Regions from separate parts of the Pectobacterium cacticida genome, predicted to be linked through region 2. Evidence: predicted binding sites of a transcription regulator. Region 2 holds the regulator's gene; each other region holds the start of a gene.
The links. Region 2 encodes PurR, which represses purine synthesis genes. Its sites were predicted from a motif close to CANGCAAACGTTTGCNTG; they were not measured.
Positions count from the first base shown of each region.

Region 1: a site for PurR is predicted at 2,337-2,354, ahead of purE (5-(carboxyamino)imidazole ribonucleotide mutase). Genes of this name have one in related genera too.
Region 3: a site for PurR is predicted at 6,439-6,456, ahead of carA (glutamine-hydrolyzing carbamoyl-phosphate synthase small subunit). Genes of this name have one in related genera too.

Region 1 covers NZ_CP133656.1:1,320,063-1,327,508, reverse strand. The annotation lists gene pgl (6-phosphogluconolactonase) at 1-405, opposite strand, end outside; gene purK (5-(carboxyamino)imidazole ribonucleotide synthase) at 635-1,705, opposite strand; gene purE (5-(carboxyamino)imidazole ribonucleotide mutase) at 1,702-2,211, opposite strand; gene lpxH (UDP-2,3-diacylglucosamine diphosphatase) at 2,398-3,120, opposite strand; gene ppiB (peptidylprolyl isomerase B) at 3,131-3,625, opposite strand; gene RFN81_RS06335 (hypothetical protein) at 3,784-4,050, opposite strand; gene RFN81_RS06330 (hypothetical protein) at 4,550-5,089, shown strand; gene RFN81_RS06325 (alpha/beta hydrolase) at 5,191-5,763, opposite strand; gene dbpA (ATP-dependent RNA helicase DbpA) at 5,824-7,206, opposite strand.
Region 2 covers NZ_CP133656.1:1,811,664-1,819,109, reverse strand. The annotation lists gene RFN81_RS08535 (C40 family peptidase) at 1-814, shown strand, start outside; gene RFN81_RS08530 (YnhF family membrane protein) at 907-996, opposite strand; gene purR (HTH-type transcriptional repressor PurR) at 1,366-2,391, shown strand; gene cfa (cyclopropane fatty acyl phospholipid synthase) at 2,607-3,758, shown strand; gene RFN81_RS08515 (riboflavin synthase subunit alpha) at 3,823-4,458, opposite strand; gene RFN81_RS08510 (MATE family efflux transporter) at 4,693-6,066, shown strand; tRNA gene RFN81_RS08505 (tRNA-Val) at 6,330-6,406, shown strand; gene uca (urea carboxylase) at 6,441-7,446, opposite strand, start outside.
Region 3 covers NZ_CP133656.1:3,315,495-3,322,940, forward strand. The annotation lists gene RFN81_RS15210 (threonine/serine exporter) at 1-144, opposite strand, end outside; gene RFN81_RS15215 (threonine/serine exporter family protein) at 135-908, opposite strand; gene RFN81_RS15220 (LysE family translocator) at 1,128-1,742, shown strand; gene carB (carbamoyl-phosphate synthase large subunit) at 1,829-5,053, opposite strand; gene carA (glutamine-hydrolyzing carbamoyl-phosphate synthase small subunit) at 5,068-6,216, opposite strand; gene dapB (4-hydroxy-tetrahydrodipicolinate reductase) at 6,653-7,446, opposite strand, start outside.

The sequences.
Region 1 (7,446 bases), 490 kb from region 2:
ATCGATATTGGTCGAGTGACACCCTTCCAGCCCGTTCAATTGCTGCAGTGGCTCACCGGCGACACCTTCAGCATCAATCGGGCTTACGCTCACACAGGCGCCGCTGTATGACGCACTAAACAGAAAACGGCCATCACGATCGGTGGACAGATGCGTCGGGCTACCCGGTAAAGACGCGGAGCCTACTTGCGTCAGTTTCCCCGATTTATCAATACGATAGCTCAATACCCTGAAATCCGGGCGAACCCCGGCATACAGATGACGTTTGTTCGGCGCAATAGCCATCGGTTGCACCTGCCCAGGGACATCAACGGTTTGCAATAATGTCAGCCCCCCTTGAGCACCGAGTTGCCAAACGTGAATCTGCTGGCTTTCCGGGCTGGCGACATAAACAACTTGCTGCATCATATTCTCCTTGTTTTATGCGAAGGTAGCGGTGGTACAGGAAAACGCGAAAAACATTCCTTGAAAGGGTGACAGACGGGCTCGGCTTAACGTGCCACGCGCTAATGAGATCGACTTGATAGCGGCCAGAATGCTCAAAACACGCGCTTCAGGAAAACTGCGGCGGTTTGTTTCATCATGGAACGTTACCCGATAGGCCGTCACCAAACGGGTAACAGGCGCCAGGCAATCAGGCCGAGAGCGCCCCTTCCGCCCATGCCAGGCCACTGTGATATTCTGCTGGCAGGAGCGGCGCTAGCGATTTCAATGTGCGTTGCAGCTGCGCGATATCTGGCGATGAAAGGTTAAGGTGGCCCACTTTGCGACCGGGACGAACGTCTTTCTCATACCAATGTAAATGTACCAACGGCAACGCGAGCCACTCAGTGTTCAACTCAGTGCCGATCAGATTGACCATGACCGATGGCACGTCAACGACTGGCGTGGGTAACGGCAAATCCAGAATGGCGCGCAGATGCAGCTCAAACTGGCTGATTGAGGCGCCGTTTTGCGTCCAATGCCCGCTATTGTGAACGCGTGGGGCCAACTCGTTAATCAGCAGTCGGTCGCCGACGATAAAACATTCCATCGCCATCACGCCAATATAATTCAGCGCGTTCATGATCGCAGACAGCATCTGTTCAGCCTGCTGTTGCAAGCGGGAGTCGGGGTGCGGTAGAGCCACACTGGTGCGCAGAATACCGTCCTGATGCAGGTTATGGGTAAGCGGATAAAACACGCATTTCCCGTGCGAATCACGCGCGCCCACCAGCGAGACTTCACCTGAAAAGTTAATGCCTTGCTCAACGATGCACGCGCCGTAGCAATCATCAGGCAACGTCTGCGCTTCGCCTGCGCGTAAGCGCCACTGCCCGCGACCATCGTAACCGCCGACACGACGTTTCACGATAGCCAGCTCGCCCAATGAGGCAAATACGTGTGGCCATTCTTCGGCGTTAGCCAGCAGTTGCCAAGGGGCAGTAGCCAGATTCAGCGAGTCCAGCAACTGTTTCTGTGTCAGACGATCGGCTAAGCGAGGAAAAATATCACGATTAACAAACGCCCGATGTTCTGCCAATTCGCGCGTAAGGGCGGTTTCTGGCCAACGCTCGATCTCGGCGGTAATCACACTATGTTGAAAGGGAACAGACTCAGGCTCCGCATCCAACCCTACGGGATACACCGCAATGCCTAACGGTTCGCCAGCCTGGCGTAGCATTCTGCCTAGCTGACCATTACCTAATACACAGACCGGCTTCATGCGTCCTCCCGCGGATCGGGATGAGAGAGCACCTCATCGGTTTGCGCCTGACGCCAGTCCACCAATCGGGCGGCGATGCCACTATCGTGCAGAGCCAGAATTTGTGCCGCCAATAACGCCGCATTTGCCGCACCCGCTTTGCCAATCGCCAACGTACCGACCGGTATACCGCGAGGCATTTGCACAATGGAATACAAGCTGTCTACACCGCTCAACGCCGCGCTTTGTACTGGCACACCGAGTACGGGAACGCGTGTTTTCGCCGCCAGCATTCCCGGCAGGTGTGCCGCCCCCCCGGCGCCCGCGATGATCACATCAAAACCGTTTTGTACGGCTTCTTCAGCAAAGCGAAACAGTTTATCTGGCGTCCGGTGAGCGGAAATAATGTCGACATGAAAGGGGATATTCAGCGTGGTAAGAATTTCCGCAGCAAACTGCATGGTAGCCCAGTCACTCTTTGAACCCATGACGATGGCAATTTTAGCCGGGGCAACGTTGGAAGGCATGCCTGTAATGCTCCTGTAATGGTAGCTGTATTGAACGTATTCGCGACGCCTCTGACATAAGGCCGCATCAGCCAGACAGGGAGACTCTGGCGTTGAGGGCGTAAAGCATAACACGGCATTATGGTGAGGAAAACGGTTGCGTATGCGCAATGATCGGCGACCTTAAACCGCAAGGCAGCAACGCTATTACAGCGGAAAGAAGATGAGTTCGATATTTTGTGGCGTCACCTTAATCATCGACCCTTCTTCATGCCAGGCTCCCAGAACAGCGCGGCGACCAGAGGTTCCACCGAGATCGAGGTCATGGATAGCCGGGCGATGCGTGTGACCATGGATCATGGTTTCCACCTGGTAATACTGCAAACGTTCACGCACGGTGTCTTGATTAACATCCATAATCTGCAACGATTTCTTCTCATTTTCCCGTTGGCTGGCGGCACGCATCTTTGCGGCAACATTTAATCGCAGAGACAAAGGTAATAACAGAAAGAGCCGCTGAATAAGCGGATTGTGAACGCGACGGCGGAATCGTTGATACGCCAGATCGTCGGTACACAGGGTATCGCCATGCAGAATCAGAATCTTTTGGCCGTAAAGATCGAGCACCGTTTCCGTCGGCAACAACGTCATTCCACTTTGTCTGGCGAAACGTTTACCGATCAGAAAATCGCGATTCCCGTGGACGAAGTAGCAGGGAACGCCGCGTTGATGTAGCGCGTACAATTCAGCGGAGATCGTCGTGTGTAACGATTGAGGATCGTCATCGCCAATCCAGGCATCGAAAAGATCGCCAAGAATGTACAGCGCATCGGCATGCACCGCATCATGACGTAAAAAACGCAGAAAACCGGCAGTGATTGCCGGTTCATGAAGACTTAAATGCAGATCGGCAATGAACAACGTTGCCATGCAGATCGGATTATTCGCTGACGGTGACGTGAGTTATCACCACATCTTCTTTCGGCACATCCTGATGCATCCCGCTGCGGCCTGTCGCGACGCCTTTAATCTTATCAACCACATCCATACCTTCGACGACTTCAGCAAAAACACAGTAGCCCCAGCCATCAGCGCGTTCTGAACGGAAGTTTAAGAAATCATTATCGACTACGTTGATAAAGAATTGGGCCGTCGCAGAGTGCGGATCATTGGTACGGGCCATTGCCAGCGTACCACGCGTATTTTTCAGACCATTGTTAGCTTCATTTTTGATCGCGGCGTTGGTTTCTTTCTGCTGCATGCCGGGGGCAAAACCACCGCCCTGGATCATAAAACCATTAATCACACGGTGAAACACCGTGTTGTCATAAAAACCGCTATGGCAGTAGTCCAGAAAGTTTTTTACGGTAATCGGTGCCTTGTCCTCAAACGTATTAATAACGATGTCGCCATGATTGGTATGAAGCGTGATCATAATAATGAACCCTAGATAGCTTTAGTGATAAGAGCGTCGTCAACACAGGATGGTGAACAACAAGAGCGCTTTTATAGCATAACTGGTTGACTGAGTCAGTACTTCGGTGCGACGCGCTATTGCGCGTCAATAACGTCATTGCAAAATCATACAAAGCGCTAGTCATGGCGACAACAGGGGCAGATATCCACTTCAGATACCGTCATGGCGGTTGTTCCCTCGCAATCCCATTCGACGCGCACAGGCTGCGCTTCCGGTTCCGCATGGTGCAGGTATTTGTCAACCGGCTCTTCCGTCAACCCTGTAATCACTTCCGTTGCGATGAGTTTATCTCCGACAAAAACACGCGCCGTCGCCCGTGATGCCTCGCGTGTTTCACCGAATTGGCGATATAAATAGTGAACCGTCAGTTTAATTCCAGACATAACGTTTCTTAACTGTGAAAACAAAAAAACAGTGTATCGCGTTCTCCAGCACTTGTAGAGCCAGAGGTCTCTCTGATTTCTCCAGATCGCGCATAGATAAAATTAAAACCGGCGACTCGCCGTGAGGCTATTCATCCCCGATGAATGGGATAGTAAGTAATCAAAAAGATAAATATTATTCCTTTTGGATATTAATGGAGTTGAAAAAACAGCCGATATTCTCTGTAGTAGGCATGTTTTAATGCAACCGCACCAACTCATTAATGCCGTATTGTTAAATAACAAGACTTGTGTTGAATAACAAAAACACCCCTACGCATTCATTCCTTTACCAGTAAAACATGCGTTCATTGGTGTTGATGGAAGAAATGTCGGCCACCACAAACAGGGGATAGGGTTTCACTCATTGAATTTTTATACAGTTGGCTTTAACACACGCAAGTCATTTACTGGTAAATTTCGTTGCCAGCATTAAAGACAGATAAGAGGGAGTTATACTGTGGTAATTCCAGATATTCAAATTGTCAGTGCGACAACGCCGGCCACAATGCCTCTTATTGGCGCTGCGGCTAACCCCACTGTTGTTGCCGCTATCAGCGCGGGGAATAAAGCTGATACCTCAAAAAATTCCGATTCTCAGGACATGCAAGGCTCGAATGAGAGCACGAAGGTCACGCTGTCTTCGCAAAAGGCGCGCCGTGAAGAAGATAATCCCCCTTCCCCCGCTGAACAGGCGAAGACAACGCAGAAAACCGCTACGGAATACTCTCTGGCAATGACCGGCATCCCTTTGTATAACGGCAAGCTCATTTCGGTGATTAAATACCCAGACGGTAACTCAGAAATGTTTGATGCCTTTACCGGAGAGCGTATCACACAAGAAGATTTGGCACTTATTGGCGCGCTTCACCACGCTGATGAAGGGCAAGTCTTACAATTCGAAAGTAAAACGTCTTATAGCAATTTGTCTGCGGCCGAAGTTTATCAGCAGATTCAGGCGATGCTACATGGCTCAGGCGATGAGAGTATATCTTCCTGATAAAACACGGTTGTCGGTAAAAACAATTACACCGTCCCTGTATCATAGAAAAATATATAGCCCTGTTATAATAATGGGGCTATATAACGCAAACAAGCCTATTAATAATGAGTAATAAGCGCTTGCGAAAATTCAGCTAATCGTGTCAGGCCGTATTCCCATCTTCCAAACCCCGCCTCGGCGTTAATATGACCGGCGTCTCCCACGTCAACCAGTTCACTGCCCCACGCCTGCGCCCAATATTCGGCTCGCGTAAAACGCATTAGCGGATCATTATGGCTGGCGAATGTCAGCACCGGCACCGACAACGGCACCGCTCGAATGCGATCGTCAATCTCAAAACGCCTGGGCTCGGCGGGCGCTACCAACATCACACCGGCAATCCCTGCCAGTCCCTGTTGCGCAACATAACAGGAAGCTAAAGCGCCAAAGCTATGGCCGATCAGAATGACAGGACGTGTGCAGTCGTTGAGTTCACGGCGGATCGCCAATACCCAGCGATCCAAATCTGCATAAAACCATTCTCGCTGGCGTATACGGCGCCAGTGAGGGAAACGCCGTTCCCAATGGCTTTGCCAGTGTTCATCATCGCTATCGCGTAGCCCTGGCACCAACACCATTGTTAGGTGCTGGCTCACTTCCGTTAATCGCCGCTCGATTTCTGTTGTCTGCATCCGCCTTCAACGCTCCTCATTGTTGCCCCATGCTGCCTGCTCAGGGCTATCGGCTACCGCTTATTTTAACAAGCTGGCTCTACAGCTTTTCCCCTTTATTTTTCCTTTCTGGAGTTGCTGCAACGCGCGTTTCGCGCTGTCTTTACGGATAGCAACATAAGCCTGTAGTGGAAACAGATCAATCTTTCCGACTTCCTCAGCCGTTAATCCCGCATCACCGGTTAACGCGCCAAGAATATCTCCAGGGCGAATTTTCGCTTTTCTGCCCCCTTCAATACACACCGTCATCATTTCAGGTTCGAGCGCAACATCGCCACTGCGACTCATCTCATCCGCCGATGCCCAGTGAATCCGCATACCGAGAACATCTTCCAGCAGATTGGCGCGGTTCATTTCCTGTGGCGTACACAGACTTATCGCCAGCCCCTGCATCCCCGCACGACCGGTTCTGCCGATGCGGTGAACGTGGACCTCAGGGTCAAAAGCCAGTTCAAAATTCACCACCAGCGACAAGGCTTTGATATCAAGGCCGCGTGCCGCCACATCGGTTGCGACCAGCACGCGACAACTGTGGTTAGCGAAACGCACCAAAACCCGATCGCGATCGCGCTGTTCCAGGTCGCCATGTAGCGCAGATACGCTAATCCCACGCATGTTCAGCGCGTCAAATACGCTTTGGCAATCCCGCTTGGTATTGCAGAAAACTACGCAGGATGCGGGTTGATAATGGTTCAGAATGGCAATCAATAGCGGAAGACGCCCATCTTTCGTGGTTTCATAGAAGCGTTGTTCAATAACAGGGGCTTCTTTATCGTCTTCAACGTCAAAACGCTGAGGTTGACGCTGAATGCGCGCACTGATCTGTTCGATCTCTTCAGGATAAGTGGCAGAAAACAGTAGTGTCTGCCGATCGAGCGGCGTATAGCCGATGACATCATCAATCGCCTCTGTAAATCCCATGTCCAGCATGCGATCGGCTTCATCCAGTACCAACACTTTCAGGTTATCGAGAGCCAAAGACCGCTTGCGCAAATGATCCTGAATACGCCCCGGCGTCCCGACAACGATGTGCGGCGCATGAACCAGCGAATCGCGTTGCTGCCCCATAGGCTGACCGCCGCATAACGTTAATATCTTAATATTTTGCGCAAAACGCGCCAGTTGACGCAGCGCTTTGCTGACCTGATCGGCGAGTTCGCGCGTCGGACACAATACCAGCGCCTGCGTCGTAAAATCGCTGACGGCAATACGATTCAAGAGCCCGATCCCGAAAGCCGCCGTTTTACCACTACCGGTTTTCGCCCTGGCACGCACGTCCGCGCCGCTCAGAATGGCAGGCAGCGTTGCCGCCTGAACGGGCGTCATGTCGGCGTAGCCTAGTTCATTAAGATTAGATAACTGCTCTGCGGGCAGCGCGAGTGAAGAAAAAGAGGTTGTACGCACAGTGATTACTCTACCAAGGACGAGATAATGAAAGGTGACGCCGAACCAAAGCGCGGCGCAGATTGGCGGCAATCATAGCAGAGTTCGCTACAGTTAACCGATTTACCGCCTATGCAATCCAGCTAATTAGTTTAGCGTATCAGAGAGGATACCCGGACTCGCGAATTCCGATATCACTACGGTCACCGTCAACGTTCTTCTGTAAATTGCTACACAAGGCAGTCGGACTTAGTCAGAGAA
Region 2 (7,446 bases):
CAATCTGTCCCTGAATGTCGCTCAGGCGGCACCACATAGTTCGCATTCTGCATCTAAAAAAAGCCCCGTCGAAGAAACCAATAAGAAACACCGTCAGACCAAGATCAACGCGAAATCTCCAACGCCAATAAAAAGCAAAAAAAGCGAATCCGCCACTGTCAGTAAGAAAACGTCAGCGCGTAGTATGCGCAACGCAACGGTTAAAAAAACACCGCGGATGCAAAGTGGTACCCCAGCGCTCGTAAAAAAGAATCTTAAAAAACCAGGATATGGAAAAACAAGGCAGCGAGTCGCACAGAACAGCGCTAAAACCAAGTTGAAAAAGCCGTTGTATAAAGGAAAGCTGATTAAACCCTCGCCCGTAACCGGGAAAGGAATGGCGCTCAGCGCGGCGCATAAAAAACGGTATCAGCATGCTAAAGCCACGGCCATGAATAAGTTGATGAGCCAGATAGGCAAACCATACCGCTGGGGCGGGAGCTCTCCCTTTACCGGGTTCGATTGTAGCGGGTTGGTTTATTATGCTTACAAAGATGTCGTCAAAATTCAAATTCCCCGTACGGCAAACGAGATGTACCACCTTCGTGATGCCGCCCCCATTAAAAAGAGCGAACTTGAGCGGGGCGATCTGGTCTTTTTCCGTATCAATAACCGTAATACCGTCGACCACGTAGGCGTTTATTTGGGGGATGGCAAATTTATTCAATCACCACGTACAGGTTCGGATATACGAATCAGTAAGCTGAGCGCGGATTATTGGCAGGAACACTATGTTGGCGCTCGTCGCGTCGTCACACCACAGACCATACGTTGACGAACATATACAGGCGCAAATAAGCACCCTCTTTCAGGCACGTCTCATACTTCACGTGCCTGAATACCTTCCCGGCAAGGTGCATCATTCGATTAATTCAGTATCGCAATAAAACTAAACGTGATGATCAATACCAACGACCCCACGGTTGCCAACAAAGACATCTTCAAATTCGTATCCATAATTACTCCTTTAGTCAACGGGTTTCATCTGCAAAACGCCCCTAATGTGTAGCTGGAGCGATGTAGCCGTAAATACGACAGGCCAACGGACGATCCTGATTCTTTCATAATTCTAACGAAAAATCTCGGATGAACCGCTCGCTAATAGTATATTAATCCTTTCACTTTAATGATAAATCGGACACAATCCGCTGCTTACGAACACGCTGCGTATCCGTCGAAAAACGTCAACCCAGACCCCTTCGATATAACATTCGGTATTCTCCTTCTTAAATCCTGTTTTTAGCTTAGGGGAAGAACATTTAACGTAGGCAAACGATTAACAATATACTTCCGTCTGTAACGGGTAAGTTCAGGAGTTATTTTTAGATGGCAACGATTAAAGACGTGGCAAAACGTGCTGGCGTTTCTACCACAACCGTATCGCATGTGATCAATAAAACACGTTTCGTCGCCGAAGAGACCAAGGCCGCCGTGAGATCGGCGATCAAAGAATTGCACTATTCACCCAGCGCCGTCGCCCGAAGCCTCAAAGTCAATCACACTAAATCTATTGGCTTACTGGCGACCTCCAATGAAGCGCCCTACTTCGCCGAAATCATTGAGGCGGTTGAAAACAGTTGCTATGCCAAAGGCTACACCCTGATATTGTGCAATTCACATAACAATATCGTCAAACAACGCGCCTATCTCTCTATGTTGGCGCAAAAACGTGTTGATGGTCTGTTAGTGATGTGCGCTGAATACCCTCCTGAACTACTTGCCATGCTGAAAGATTACCGCGGCATCCCAATGGTTGTGATGGATTGGGAGCAGATGCACAGTGGTTTCACCGATACGATCATTGATAACGCCTTTGAAGGCGGTTATATGGCAGGTCGCTACCTGATTGAACGTGGGCACCGCGATATTGGCGCCATCCCCGGCGTTAAGGAACGTCATACCGGAAGAGGACGCCACCTCGGTTTTTTAAAAGCACTAAAGGAAGCCAACATTGCTGTACGCGAAGAGTGGATTGTACAGGGCGATTTCGAACCCGAATCCGGATATAAAGCGATGCACCAAATTCTCGCACAAAAACAGCGTCCAACGGCCATATTCTGCGGTGGAGATATCATGGCGATGGGCGCTATCTGCGCGGCGGATGAGCTGGGGCTGCACGTGCCACAAGATATTTCGGTGATCGGGTATGATAACGTGCGCCACGCGCGTTTCTTTACTCCGGCATTGACCACCATCCATCAACCCAAGGAGCGCCTTGGGCAATCGGCATTCGCCATGTTATTAGATCGTATTACCAGTAAGCGAGAAGATGCACACGTCATCGAAGTGCATCCAACGCTGATTGAACGCCGTTCGGTTGCCGACGGCCCCTACATCGACTATCGTCGTTAGTCACACTACGCGGCTCAAAAGATCGCTCTTGCTCCAACGTGCCCCCCTCATCGCTTCAGCCAAACTTCTTGTATGCTGGCTGAAGTCGTTCTAAATTGAATATTCCATTTCTTTTCTCAAATGACTGCCGACCCATCGGTTGCGATAAGTACTGTCCACGTATGTTTGACGATACTTTACTATGTGAATTATAGGCGAAATGTTGAGGAGACATGATGAGTTTACCTTATACAGAAGAGCGGGATAACGATACTGCGCCCTGGTTTAACATCGTGCAGGACATACTGGCCAAAGCAGATATTACGATCAACGGCTCACGTCCTTTTGATATACAAGTAACAAATCCCCATTTCTTTAAACGGGTTTTACGCGAAGGATCGCTGGGGCTGGGAGAAAGTTACATGGAAGGATGGTGGGAATGCGACAGGCTGGATATGTTTTCCCATCGCGCTCTACGTGCAGGCTTGGACAACAAATTGCCTATGCGAATGAGCGACCTCACGCGGGTTGCTCTCTCCCGGGTTATGAATTTCCAATCCCGTCGACGTGCTCAGGTCGTTGGTAAAGTCCATTACGATTTAGGCAACGATCTTTTTACTCTTATGCTGGACCCTTATATGCAATATTCCTGCGGTTATTGGAAGCAGGCGCAAACGCTAGAACAGGCCCAGGAAGATAAGCTCGCCATGATATGTGAAAAACTCCAGCTAAAACCGGGGATGACGTTGCTGGATATCGGCTGCGGCTGGGGTGGCCTTGCCGCCTTTGCAGCGCGACACTACGGCGTGTCGGTTTATGGCGTTACCATATCTAAAGAACAGCAACTATTGGCACAACAGCGCTGCCAGGATTTAGACGTGACGATTAAGCAACAGGATTACCGCGATCTGAATCAGCAATTTGACCGCATCGTATCAGTAGGGATGTTTGAACATGTGGGGCCGCGTAATTATGACCACTATTTCCGCATTGTACGACGCAATTTAAAACCTAACGGACTGTTTTTACTTCATACTATTGGTTCCAATAAAACTGATTCACGCGTCGATCCCTGGATTAATAAATATATTTTCCCTAACGGCTGCATCCCTTCTGTACAGCATATTGCGCAGGCGAGTGAGCCATATATGGTGATGGAGGACTGGCATAATTTCGGTGCCGATTACGATCGTACATTAATGGCATGGCATGAACGTTTTCAGCAAAACTGGTCTCAGCTTTCTACACGTTATCCAGAGCGCTTCCGCCGGATGTTCAGCTATTATTTGAATATGTGCGCGGGTGCCTTCAGAGCCAGGAACCTTCAGCTCTGGCAAGTCGTATTCAGCTTGAATGGTATAGAAGGTGGGTTACGCGTGCCGCGGTAACAGGGACTGAGAGGGAAACCGGACGATATGATTCGTCCGGCCTTGCGCCGTTAGCCGTGCATCCCTAAATTTCTTTTCCAACCTCATGCGCCGGCTTGCTGGCTAATACCCGTTCTACCGTATCCACAACGGCCTGCGTCTGCGGATCGATTTCGATGTTAACGCGATCCCCCAAACGTTTACGTCCCAGCGTGGTGCGGTTCAACGTTTCAGGGATTAAGTGTACGCAGAAACGCCCGCGAGTGACTTCTCCCACCGTCAAGCTGATACCATCGATCCCGATAAATCCCTTATACAATACATATTTTGTCAGTGCCTCATCGGACAGACGAAACCAAATCTGGTGATTGTTTTCTGAAACCTGAATCTTCACCACTTCCGCCGTACACATGATATGACCCGACATCACATGCCCGCCGATCTCATCACCAAATTTAGCGGCTCGCTCAAGATTCACGATATCGCCTTCATGAATATCACCCAGATTTGTGAGTCGCAGCGTTTCTTTCATCAGATCAAAGCTGACGCGATCGTCGTTAATTGCGGTTACCGTCAGGCAGCAGCCATTATGCGCAACCGAAGCCCCTGGCGCTAATCCTGGCAGAAGATGTGACGGAAAATGGAGCGTGTGGGTTCGAAAATTGGCTTTTTCTTCAATTGACACCACCGGCGCGGTGCCCTGTACAATACCGGTGAACATACGGTTTGCCTCTTAAAAATAAAGAAATGACAATGCCAGTGTGCCCGATATTCTGTGAAAAACCAAACCGGTAATGGTATTTGTCCGCGCGCTCTACAGCACTGCCTGGCAAAAGAATATATTGCCCTCCAATGCTGCTTTGCATCCGTTAAATCGATACAATAACGTCCTTTTTATTCTAAGCTATTTTCACCTCTGGGCTTTTTATTCCGCCGTCATTCAAGGAAGGTATTCGTGCAACAGTATCTGGCAGAAGCGCGTAAATTATTGGCGCTCGCTATTCCTGTCATTATTGCGCAAGTGTCCCAAACATCAATGGGTGTGGTCGACACGATTATGGCTGGCGCCTACAGCGCCACCGATATGGCCGCCGTTGCTGTGGGAACCTCTATCTGGCTACCTGCGATCCTTTTTGGTCATGGTCTGCTTTTAGCGTTAACCCCCGTCGTCGCGCAGCTCAATGGGTCTGGCAGACGCGAACGTATTTCCCATCAGGTTCAGCAGTCTTTCATCCTGGCTGCCGTGCTCTCGGTGATAACGATGTGGGCACTGTATCAAGGAGAATTCATCATTAATCTGATGAGCGCCGATTCCCCTGAGTTGGCGGCAAAAGCCATCGGTTATCTACACGCGTTGCTATGGGGTGTTCCCGGTTATCTGTTTTATCAGGTGTTACGCTGTCAGTGTGAAGGGCTGTCCAAAACCTACCCCGGCATGACGATCGGGTTCATTGGCCTCGTTATCAATATTCCGATCAATTACATCTTTATTCACGGCAAATTTGGCATGCCCGAACTGGGCGGTGTGGGCTGCGGCGTCGCTACCGCCTCGGTCTACTGGATCATGATGTTATTGATGTTGATATATACGCGTCACGCGTCCTGGCTACGCGATATTCGCCGTCATCGATCAGCATTCCGCCCGGATGTTGCGGCATTGAAACGCCAGTTTAACCTCGGTTTGCCTATTGCGTTAGCGCTGCTTTTTGAAGTCACGCTGTTTGCCGTCGTGGCGCTCTTGGTCTTGCCGCTTGGCGTTGTTGATGTGGCTGGCCACCAAATTGCGCTAAATTTCAGTTCACTTATGTTCGTCCTTCCGCTTTCAGTTGGCGTGGCAACCACGATCCGCGTCGGACATCGGTTAGGAGAAGGTTCCGTTGATAATGCGAGAATCGCCTCGCACACCGGTATCATGACGGGGATCGCGTTAGCGACCTGCACAGCCATTTTCACCATTCTGCTACGCGAGCCAATCGCCCGGCTTTATAATCAGGATCCGCAAGTTGTGGCGATGGCATCACATCTCATGCTGTTTGCGGCTATTTATCAAATTTCCGACGCCGTCCAGACCATCGGCAGCGGCGTCTTACGCGGCTATAAAGATACCCGATCTATTTTCTATATTACCTTCACCGCATACTGGGTCCTGGGGTTGCCGAGCGGCTACCTGTTGGCGTTGACGGACATGATCGTACCACAGATGGGGCCTGCGGGTTTCTGGTGTGGCTTTATCATTGGCCTGACGGCGTCGGCGATAATGATGGTAACGCGGATTCGTTTCCTTCAACGCCAACCGGCGGATCGTATTTTGGCCCGGGCCGCGCGGTAGATAGCCTGAGAACCTGTTTCCTACTCGACGGCATATGTGCGAAATCGTGCACGTGAAATTATACAAATCGCCACGGCGTTACCGCACGGTAGCGCCGCAGACTGCCTGAAGAAGAAGGCCTGACGTTGAAAAAAACGGCAAACTGGAGACAAGTTCAGCACTCCCTTCGGGAAACGCATAAAATTGTATTATTCTCCTTGCCAGTTTTTCTCCCGCTCGCTACTATTTTCCCGCTGCCAAACGGGTAGCCCTGCATTATCGATGCGTTCATAGCTCAGTTGGTTAGAGCACCACCTTGACATGGTGGGGGTCGTTGGTTCGAGTCCAATTGAACGCACCACTTCTTTTAGTGATTCCCCATTATTGACCTCAATTCAACTGTGCATTCTATCTTTAGCACGTTCTACTGGATCATCGATCACCACCACGTACTGCCCGGCACGCACGGATGAACCCGGCTGGCAGAGAATTTCCCGTACTGTGCCACGCTGAGGCGACACAATCGGAATCTCCATCTTCATTGATTCAAGGATCATCAAGGTGTCTCCTTCTGCTACCGTCTTACCTACTTCCGTCGTGACCTGCCAGAGATTGCCCGATATCGGACTTTCTACACCGACCTGCCCCGGCAGAATGACCCTATCACTTGCTGACTCGCTCACCTCGTCAACACTCTCCGCGACCGCTTGCCCGGCAATACGCCAGCGCTCGCGTTCTTCATCAAACGCGGCACGTTGGCGTGTGCGGAATGCTTCAATGCCTTCTTCCTCCCGCGCCAGAAAATCCTGATAGGCGCTTAGCGCGAGTTCACTATGTTCAATGCGCAGCGGATAGCGTCCTAGCGGGAAATCCCGTCGGATAGACAATAGCTCATCTGCTGACACAGGAAAGAAACGAATTTGGTCGAAGAAGCGCAGCAACCACGGCTTGCCATCAAAAGCATCAACACCGCGATAACGATCCCACATTTGCAATGTACGACCAACAAACTGATAGCCGCCCGGCCCTTCCATGCCGTAGACGCATAAGTAAGCGCCGCCAATGCCTACCGAGTTTTCCGCCGTCCAGGTGCGCGCCGGGTTGTATTTGGTGGTGACTAAACGGTGACGGGGATCCAACGGCGTCGCCACCGGTGCACCGAGGTAGACATCACCGAGCCCCATGACCAGGTAACTGGCGTCGAAAACCGTGCGATACACCTCATCGAGATTCTCCAACGCATTCATGCGACGGATAAATTCGAGATTACTCGGGCACCATGGCGCATCGTGACGTACCGTCGTCATGTATTTCTCAATCGCCAGTTGGCAGGCGGGATCGTCCCAAGATAGCGGTAGATACACCACCCGTGACGGCACGGACAGATTTTGCCGTGCGCAA
Region 3 (7,446 bases), 1.5 Mb from region 2:
TCTGGCGCCGTGCCCAACCCCTCCTAGCAGCGCACAATAAGGCAGCGCTTTCCGCGGCACGTTGAAGACCATCGCAAACCCCAACGCAGGAATCGCCGCCAACACCATGTCCTGCACAAGCGCCCATAATAAACTTACGCCCATCCGCGCAGCCCCCACAGCGACATTGCCATCACGACTCCAATACAGGTCGCCAGCGTCAGTAAACTCGCCACCGTCCAGCGAGCCATGCCGGTATTCACATGCCCTTTAAACATATCCGCCACGGCGTTAATCAGCGGGAACCCCGGCACCAGCAGCAGCACACTTGCCGCCATCGCCACCGTCGAGGTTTGAGAAAACGCCGGTAAACGCATCAACAGTCCAGATACCGATGTCGCGACAAATGCCGTCATACAGAAGTTGATCAATGGGTTCAACTGCCGGGCCGTGAGGATCTGCCGGACGTACATCGCGAAGCCGCTGGCAATTAACGTGACAATAAACGCATCCCATCCGCCCCCGTTCAAGCGACTGAAACAACCACAGGAGAGCGCGACGACAGAAACCATCAGCCAACGCGGATAGCGCAGAGGTTTGATATTGCCCAGACGCTTTTCCACTCCCGCGACATCCAGCAGTTTATGCTCGGCCATAATGACGGCATGCTGCACTTCAATGACAACATGCATATTAATGCCACGATCCACATTCTTGCGCGTCGATGTCAGGCAATGCCCCTGCATGATGGTCGTCAGGACAATCGCATTCGCTGAAATTGAGCTCTCCACACTATCCGCGCCGAGCGCCATGCCTAACCGTGACGATAGCTGTTCCACAACAGCACTCTCTGCGCCGTGCTGTAACAATAGCAATGCACACTGGATGCATAGCCGAGTAATTTCCCGCTGCTGTGGCGCTTCCCCCAGTGGCTTTACACAGCTGACTTTTTCTACATTACATAATCGTTCACGGTTCTCACTTTCACTGACCATGTCGTTATCTCAACCTACCCAGAAGCAACCATAAAAAATGAAAGGCTACTTGTTAACATATCGCCGCCGAATAACCAATAAGAGTGATGCGAATTAATGGTTCCGGCGCTATCATCTCAGCCATTATTACGACGTTCACGCCTTGGAATAACCATGCTGGAAACCTCATTATTTGTCGCCACTATCGCCACGCTGGGCATGATTTCCCCCGGCCCCGATTTTTTTCTCGTCATTAAAAACGCCACACGCTATCCGCGTATTACCGCGTTAACGACCGCATTTGGCGTTATCTGCGGGGTAGCAACCCATATGGCGTACTGTGTCGCCGGGCTGGCTGTCGTCATTACCACCACGCCGTGGCTATTTAATGTACTGAAATATGCTGGTGCCGCCTATCTGATCTGGATCGGTATTCAGGCATTATGCGCACGCGGCGGCAGCAAAATGGAGGTTTCACCGCAGGAAAAACAGGACGTCAGCCTGAAAAAAGCCTTTCTGCAAGGTTACTTTTGTAACCTACTTAACCCCAAGGCCACATTATTCTTCCTGGCGGTGTTTACACAAGTTCTGAACATTCACTCCGGCATTGGCGAAAAGCTCTGGTATGCCATGATTATCTGGCTGTTATCGGCCATCTGGTGGCCACTGCTGGTTATGCTATTCCAAAGCGCGCCGGTCCGACGTGGGCTGGCTAAAGCACAGAAGGGGGTGGATAAAGTGCTAGGCACAGTGTTGATTGCATTGGGTATCAAAGTGGCGCTGGGATAAAATTCGCCGCTTTATCAATAGAAAAGCCAGCACTGTCGCCAGCGCTGGCTTTTCCCCTTCATTTCCCGCTGACTGAAACCGGTTAATCAGCCTTTAATCATCGCATGCATTTCCTGTACGGAAGTGACCTTCTCCGTTGGATCTGCCGTCAATGACATTGCCGTCGCGAAACCACCGTTCAGTGTGGTGTCGTAATGCACCTTGTATTGCAGCGCGCTACGGCGAATTAGCTTGGAATCCTCAATCGCCTGACGCCCTGCGGTGGTGTTGACGATGTAGGTGTACTCGCCGTTCTTAATACGATCCTGAATGTGCGGACGGCCTTCATGCACCTTGTTGACCAGGCGTGGATTAATGCCCGCTTCGCCCAGCTCAACCGCCGTGCCGTGAGTCGCATCCAGCTCGAAGCCGTGCTTCAGCAACTTAGCCGCCAGATCCACCACGCGCGCTTTGTCGCCTTCGCGTACAGACAGCAGGGCGCGCCCGGTTTTCTTCATGTGCGAGTTGCTGCCCAGCATCGCCTTGGCAAACGCTTCGGCAAACGTACGACCGACACCCATCACTTCCCCTGTCGATCGCATTTCTGGCCCCAGAATAGGGTCAACGCCAGGGAATTTGTTAAACGGCAGCACCACTTCTTTCACTGAGTAATACGGCGGGATAGTTTCTTTAGTCACGCCCTGCTCGGCTAACGTTTTGCCAGCCATCACGCGCGCCGCAACCTTTGCCAACGGAACGCCGGTCGCTTTCGACACAAACGGTACGGTACGTGCTGCACGCGGGTTCACTTCAATCAGATAGACTTCGTTATTCTTCACCGCAAACTGCACGTTCATCAGGCCACGAACACACAGTTCGAACGCCAGTTTTTCAACCTGCTGACGCATCACATCCTGAATTTCTTTGCTTAACGTGTAAGCAGGCAGTGAGCAAGCCGAGTCGCCGGAATGCACGCCCGCCTGCTCAATGTGTTCCATAATACCGCCAATCAGCACGCGCTCACCGTCGCAAATCGCATCGACATCGACTTCGATCGCATCATCAAGGAAGTGATCTAGCAGAACTGGCGCATCGTTAGACACGTTCACCGCGTTTTGGAAGTAGCGACGCAGGTCGATTTCGTCATACACGATTTCCATCGCGCGCCCCCCCAACACATAAGAAGGACGAACGACCAACGGATAGCCAATGCCGCGCGCTTTTTCTACCGCCTGCTCAATGGTCGCAACCGTGGCGTTCGCAGGCTGTTTCAGCCCCAGACGATTTACTGCCTGTTGGAAACGCTCGCGATCTTCCGCGCGGTCAATCGCATCCGGGCTGGTGCCGATAACCGGTACGCCCGCCGCTTCCAGCGCCCGCGCCAGTTTTAGCGGCGTCTGGCCGCCGTATTGCACGATAACGCCTTTTGGCTTCTCAATACGGACGATTTCCAGCACGTCTTCAAAGGTGACCGGCTCGAAGTACAGGCGGTCAGATGTATCATAGTCGGTTGAAACGGTTTCCGGGTTACAGTTGACCATGATGGTTTCATAGCCATCTTCACGCAGCGCCAGCGAAGCATGGACGCAGCAGTAGTCAAATTCAATCCCCTGGCCGATACGGTTAGGCCCGCCGCCCAGTACCATGATTTTGTCACGATCCTGAGTCGGGTTTGATTCACACTCTTCTTCGTACGTGGAGTACATATAGGCCGTATCGGTGGAGAATTCGGCCGCACAGGTATCGACCCGCTTATAGACCGGATGCAAGTCGAACTTATCGCGCAGTTTGCGAATCTCGCTTTCCGCTACGCCAGCCAGCTTCGCCAGACGCGCATCGGCAAAGCCTTTACGCTTCAGCATGCGCAGGAAGTCGGCATCCAGCGCGGTAGCGCCTTTTTCGGCGACCAGCTCTTCCAGACGCACCAATTCTTCAATCTGTACCAGGAACCAACGATCGATGTTGGTCAGGTTAAATACGCCATCAACGGACATCCCCGCACGGAACGCATCCGCGATATACCAGATACGCTCGGCACCGGCATCTTTCAGCTCGCGGCGAATTTTAGTCAACGCTTCCGGGTCATCTAAATCAACTTTCGGATCGAAGCCCGTTGCGCCGACCTCCAGACCGCGTAGCGCCTTCTGCAAAGACTCTTGTTGCGTGCGGCCAATCGCCATCACTTCACCGACGGACTTCATCTGCGTGGTTAGGCGGTCGTTGGCGCCGGCGAATTTTTCAAAATTGAAACGCGGGATCTTGGTAACGACGTAGTCGAGCGCGGGTTCGAAAGACGCCGGCGTGCGGCCGCCCGTGATGTCGTTCATCAGTTCATCGAGCGTGTAACCCACCGCCAGTTTAGCCGCCACTTTCGCAATCGGGAAACCCGTCGCTTTCGATGCCAGCGCGGAAGATCGTGAGACGCGTGGATTCATTTCAATCACGATCAGACGACCGGTTTTCGGGTTCACCGAGAACTGAACGTTAGAACCGCCCGTTTCTACGCCAATTTCACGCAGCACCGCCATTGAGGCGTTACGCATGATTTGGTATTCCTTATCCGTCAGCGTTTGTGCGGGCGCGACGGTGATGGAGTCACCAGTGTGGATCCCCATCGCATCAAAGTTTTCGATTGAGCAGACGATGATGCAGTTGTCGTTCTTATCACGCACCACTTCCATCTCATACTCTTTCCAACCAATCAGCGATTCATCAATCAGCAGCTCTTTGGTTGGCGAAAGATCTAACCCGCGTTCGCAGATCTCTTCAAACTCTTCACGGTTATAAGCAATACCGCCACCGGTGCCTCCCATCGTAAAGGAAGGACGGATAATGCATGGGAAACCGACGTCAGCCGCGACAGCCAGCGCTTCTTCCATGTTATGCGCAATACCGGAACGCGCGGTATCCAGACCGATCTTCTTCATCGCGACGTCGAAACGGCGGCGATCTTCTGCTTTATCAATGGCATCCGCTGTGGCGCCGATCATGGTGACGCCGAACTCGGCCAGCACGCCCTGACGTTCCAGCTCCAGCGCACAATTCAGTGCCGTCTGCCCCCCCATCGTGGGCAGCACCGCGTCCGGACGTTCTTTTTCAATAATTTTGCGTACCACTTCCCAATGAATCGGCTCAATGTAAGTAGCGTCGGCCATTTCCGGGTCGGTCATGATGGTGGCGGGGTTAGAGTTCACCAGAATAACGCGGTAGCCCTCTTCACGCAGCGCTTTACAAGCTTGCGCGCCTGAATAATCGAACTCGCACGCCTGGCCGATAACAATTGGACCTGCGCCCAGAATCAGGATGCTTTTAATATCTGTACGTTTTGGCATTTTCTCGCTCCTGATTATTTCGCTGAAGAACGGTAAGTCTGAATCAAGTCAATAAAATGGTCGAAAAACGGCGCGGCGTCGTGCGGGCCGGGGCTGGCTTCAGGGTGCCCCTGAAAGCTGAACGCCGGTTTGTCGGTACGATGAATCCCCTGAACCGTATGGTCAAACAAGGATTTATGCGTCACGCGTAGCGTGTCGGGCAGGTTGTCTTCGTCAACGGCAAAGCCATGATTCTGCGCGGTGATCATCACCGTGTTGTGGTCCAAATCTTTTACCGGATGGTTACCGCCGTGATGCCCCAACTTCATTTTAAGGGTTTTCGCACCGCTCGCCAGCGCCAGCAGTTGGTGACCCAGGCAGATGCCAAATACCGGAATATCGGTATCCAGGAAGGTTTTAATTGCGCGAATGGCGTAGTCACAAGGTTCCGGATCGCCTGGGCCGTTAGAGAGGAAAATACCGTCCGGATTCAGTTTCAGCACCTCTTCGGCGGGTGTCTGCGCAGGAACGACCGTCAGACGGCAGCCGCGATCCACCAGCATACGCAAAATGTTGCGTTTCACACCGTAGTCATAGGCCACGACGTGGTAAGGCAGTTCGCTTTCGTTTTTCGCCGCAGGCAATTCACCGTCCAGCGTCCAGCTTCCCTGTAACCAGCTGTAGCTTTGCGCCGTCGTCACTTCTTTTGCCAGATCCATCCCTTTCAGCCCAGGGAACGCTTGCGCTTTCTCCAGCGCGACAGCGGCATCCGGCGCATCGCCAGCGATGATGCAGCCATTCTGTGCGCCTTTTTCACGCAGCAGACGGGTCAGTTTACGGGTATCGATGTCAGCAATGGCGACAATGTTATTGCGTTTGAGGTATTCAGATAGACTTTCTTCACTGCGGTAGTTGCTGGCAATCAAAGGTAAATCGCGAATAACCAAACCTTGAGCCTGTACAGAGGAGGATTCTTCATCGTTGGCATTGGCGCCGACATTACCGATATGGGGATAAGTGAGAGTGACAATCTGGCGGGAATAGGAAGGATCAGTAAGGATTTCTTGATAACCGGTCATCGACGTATTGAAGACCACTTCCCCCACTGCCGACCCTTCTGCCCCAATGGCCCGACCGTGGAATTGGGTTCCGTCTTCCAGAACCAATAGCGCTGACTTAATCAAAACACCCTCCAAGGAATAAACAATCACGTTATTTGCATATTAATTCAGATTGGCGCCACTAAATCAATGCAAAAACTACCTGTAAGGCCAATTTTTGGCAAATTGGGCGCATTTTAATGATGGTCTGGCCGATTGTCTACTCAAACCGTTTTTTTTCTCTTATTTTTATGCTTTCCGAAATAAATAATCGTCCACAGACGTAAAAACCCCGATTAACTCTAATAAGTAAACGGTTGCGAGATAATATCGTTAAAATACGGATAATAAATCGTCAGTAGAGGGCGTGACTGGGGTAAAGGGAGAGAATTACCGCTAAAAATACGAACAAAAATAAGATAAAAACAAATAATGTTAAAAACATTATCTATAACCGATAAAAACAAAGGTGATTAAAAAAATAACCACCTTTATCATAAATATACGATATTAAAAAAAACTACAAATCAGCCAGAGAAAGCACATCTCTCATATCAAAGAGCCCACTTTCTTTCGAGCTAACCCAGATAGCGGCTCTTACTGCACCTTTTGCAAAGGTCATACGACTGGATGCCTTGTGGGTAATCTCGACGCGCTCGCCGATATCAGCAAACATCGCCGTATGCTCACCGACAATATCGCCTGCTCGTACGGTTGCAAATCCAATGCTTTTCGGATCGCGTTCGCCGGTATGACCTTCACGCGCGTACACGGCGCAAGACTTCAGATCGCGCCCCAGCGCATCGGCAATCGCTTCCCCCATCGCCAGCGCGGTGCCAGACGGCGCATCGACTTTGTGGCGATGGTGTGCTTCAATGATCTCGATATCGGTATAGTCGCCCATGACCTTGGCGGCTTTTTCCAGCAGCTTCAGCATGACATTGACGCCGACACTGAAGTTCGCAGCAAACACAATCCCGATATCCTGCGCCGCCTGCTTAATCGCCGCTTTGCCAGCGTCATCAAAACCGGTTGTTCCAATAATCATGCTCTTACGATGCTGACGGCAGAATGCCAGATGCGCCAATGTGCCTTCCGGGCGTGTGAAATCGATTAATACATCGAAATCATGCTCTACGGTATCAAGGCTTTCCTTCACAATAATGCCGCTTTTAGCCAACCCGGAGAGCTCACCGGCATCGCTCCCAATCAGGGACGAACCAGAACGCTCCAGCGCGGCGCCCAATACCACGCCGTCTGTTTGCTCAATAGCCTGAATTAGCTGGCGTCCCATACGACCGCCAGCCCCTACAA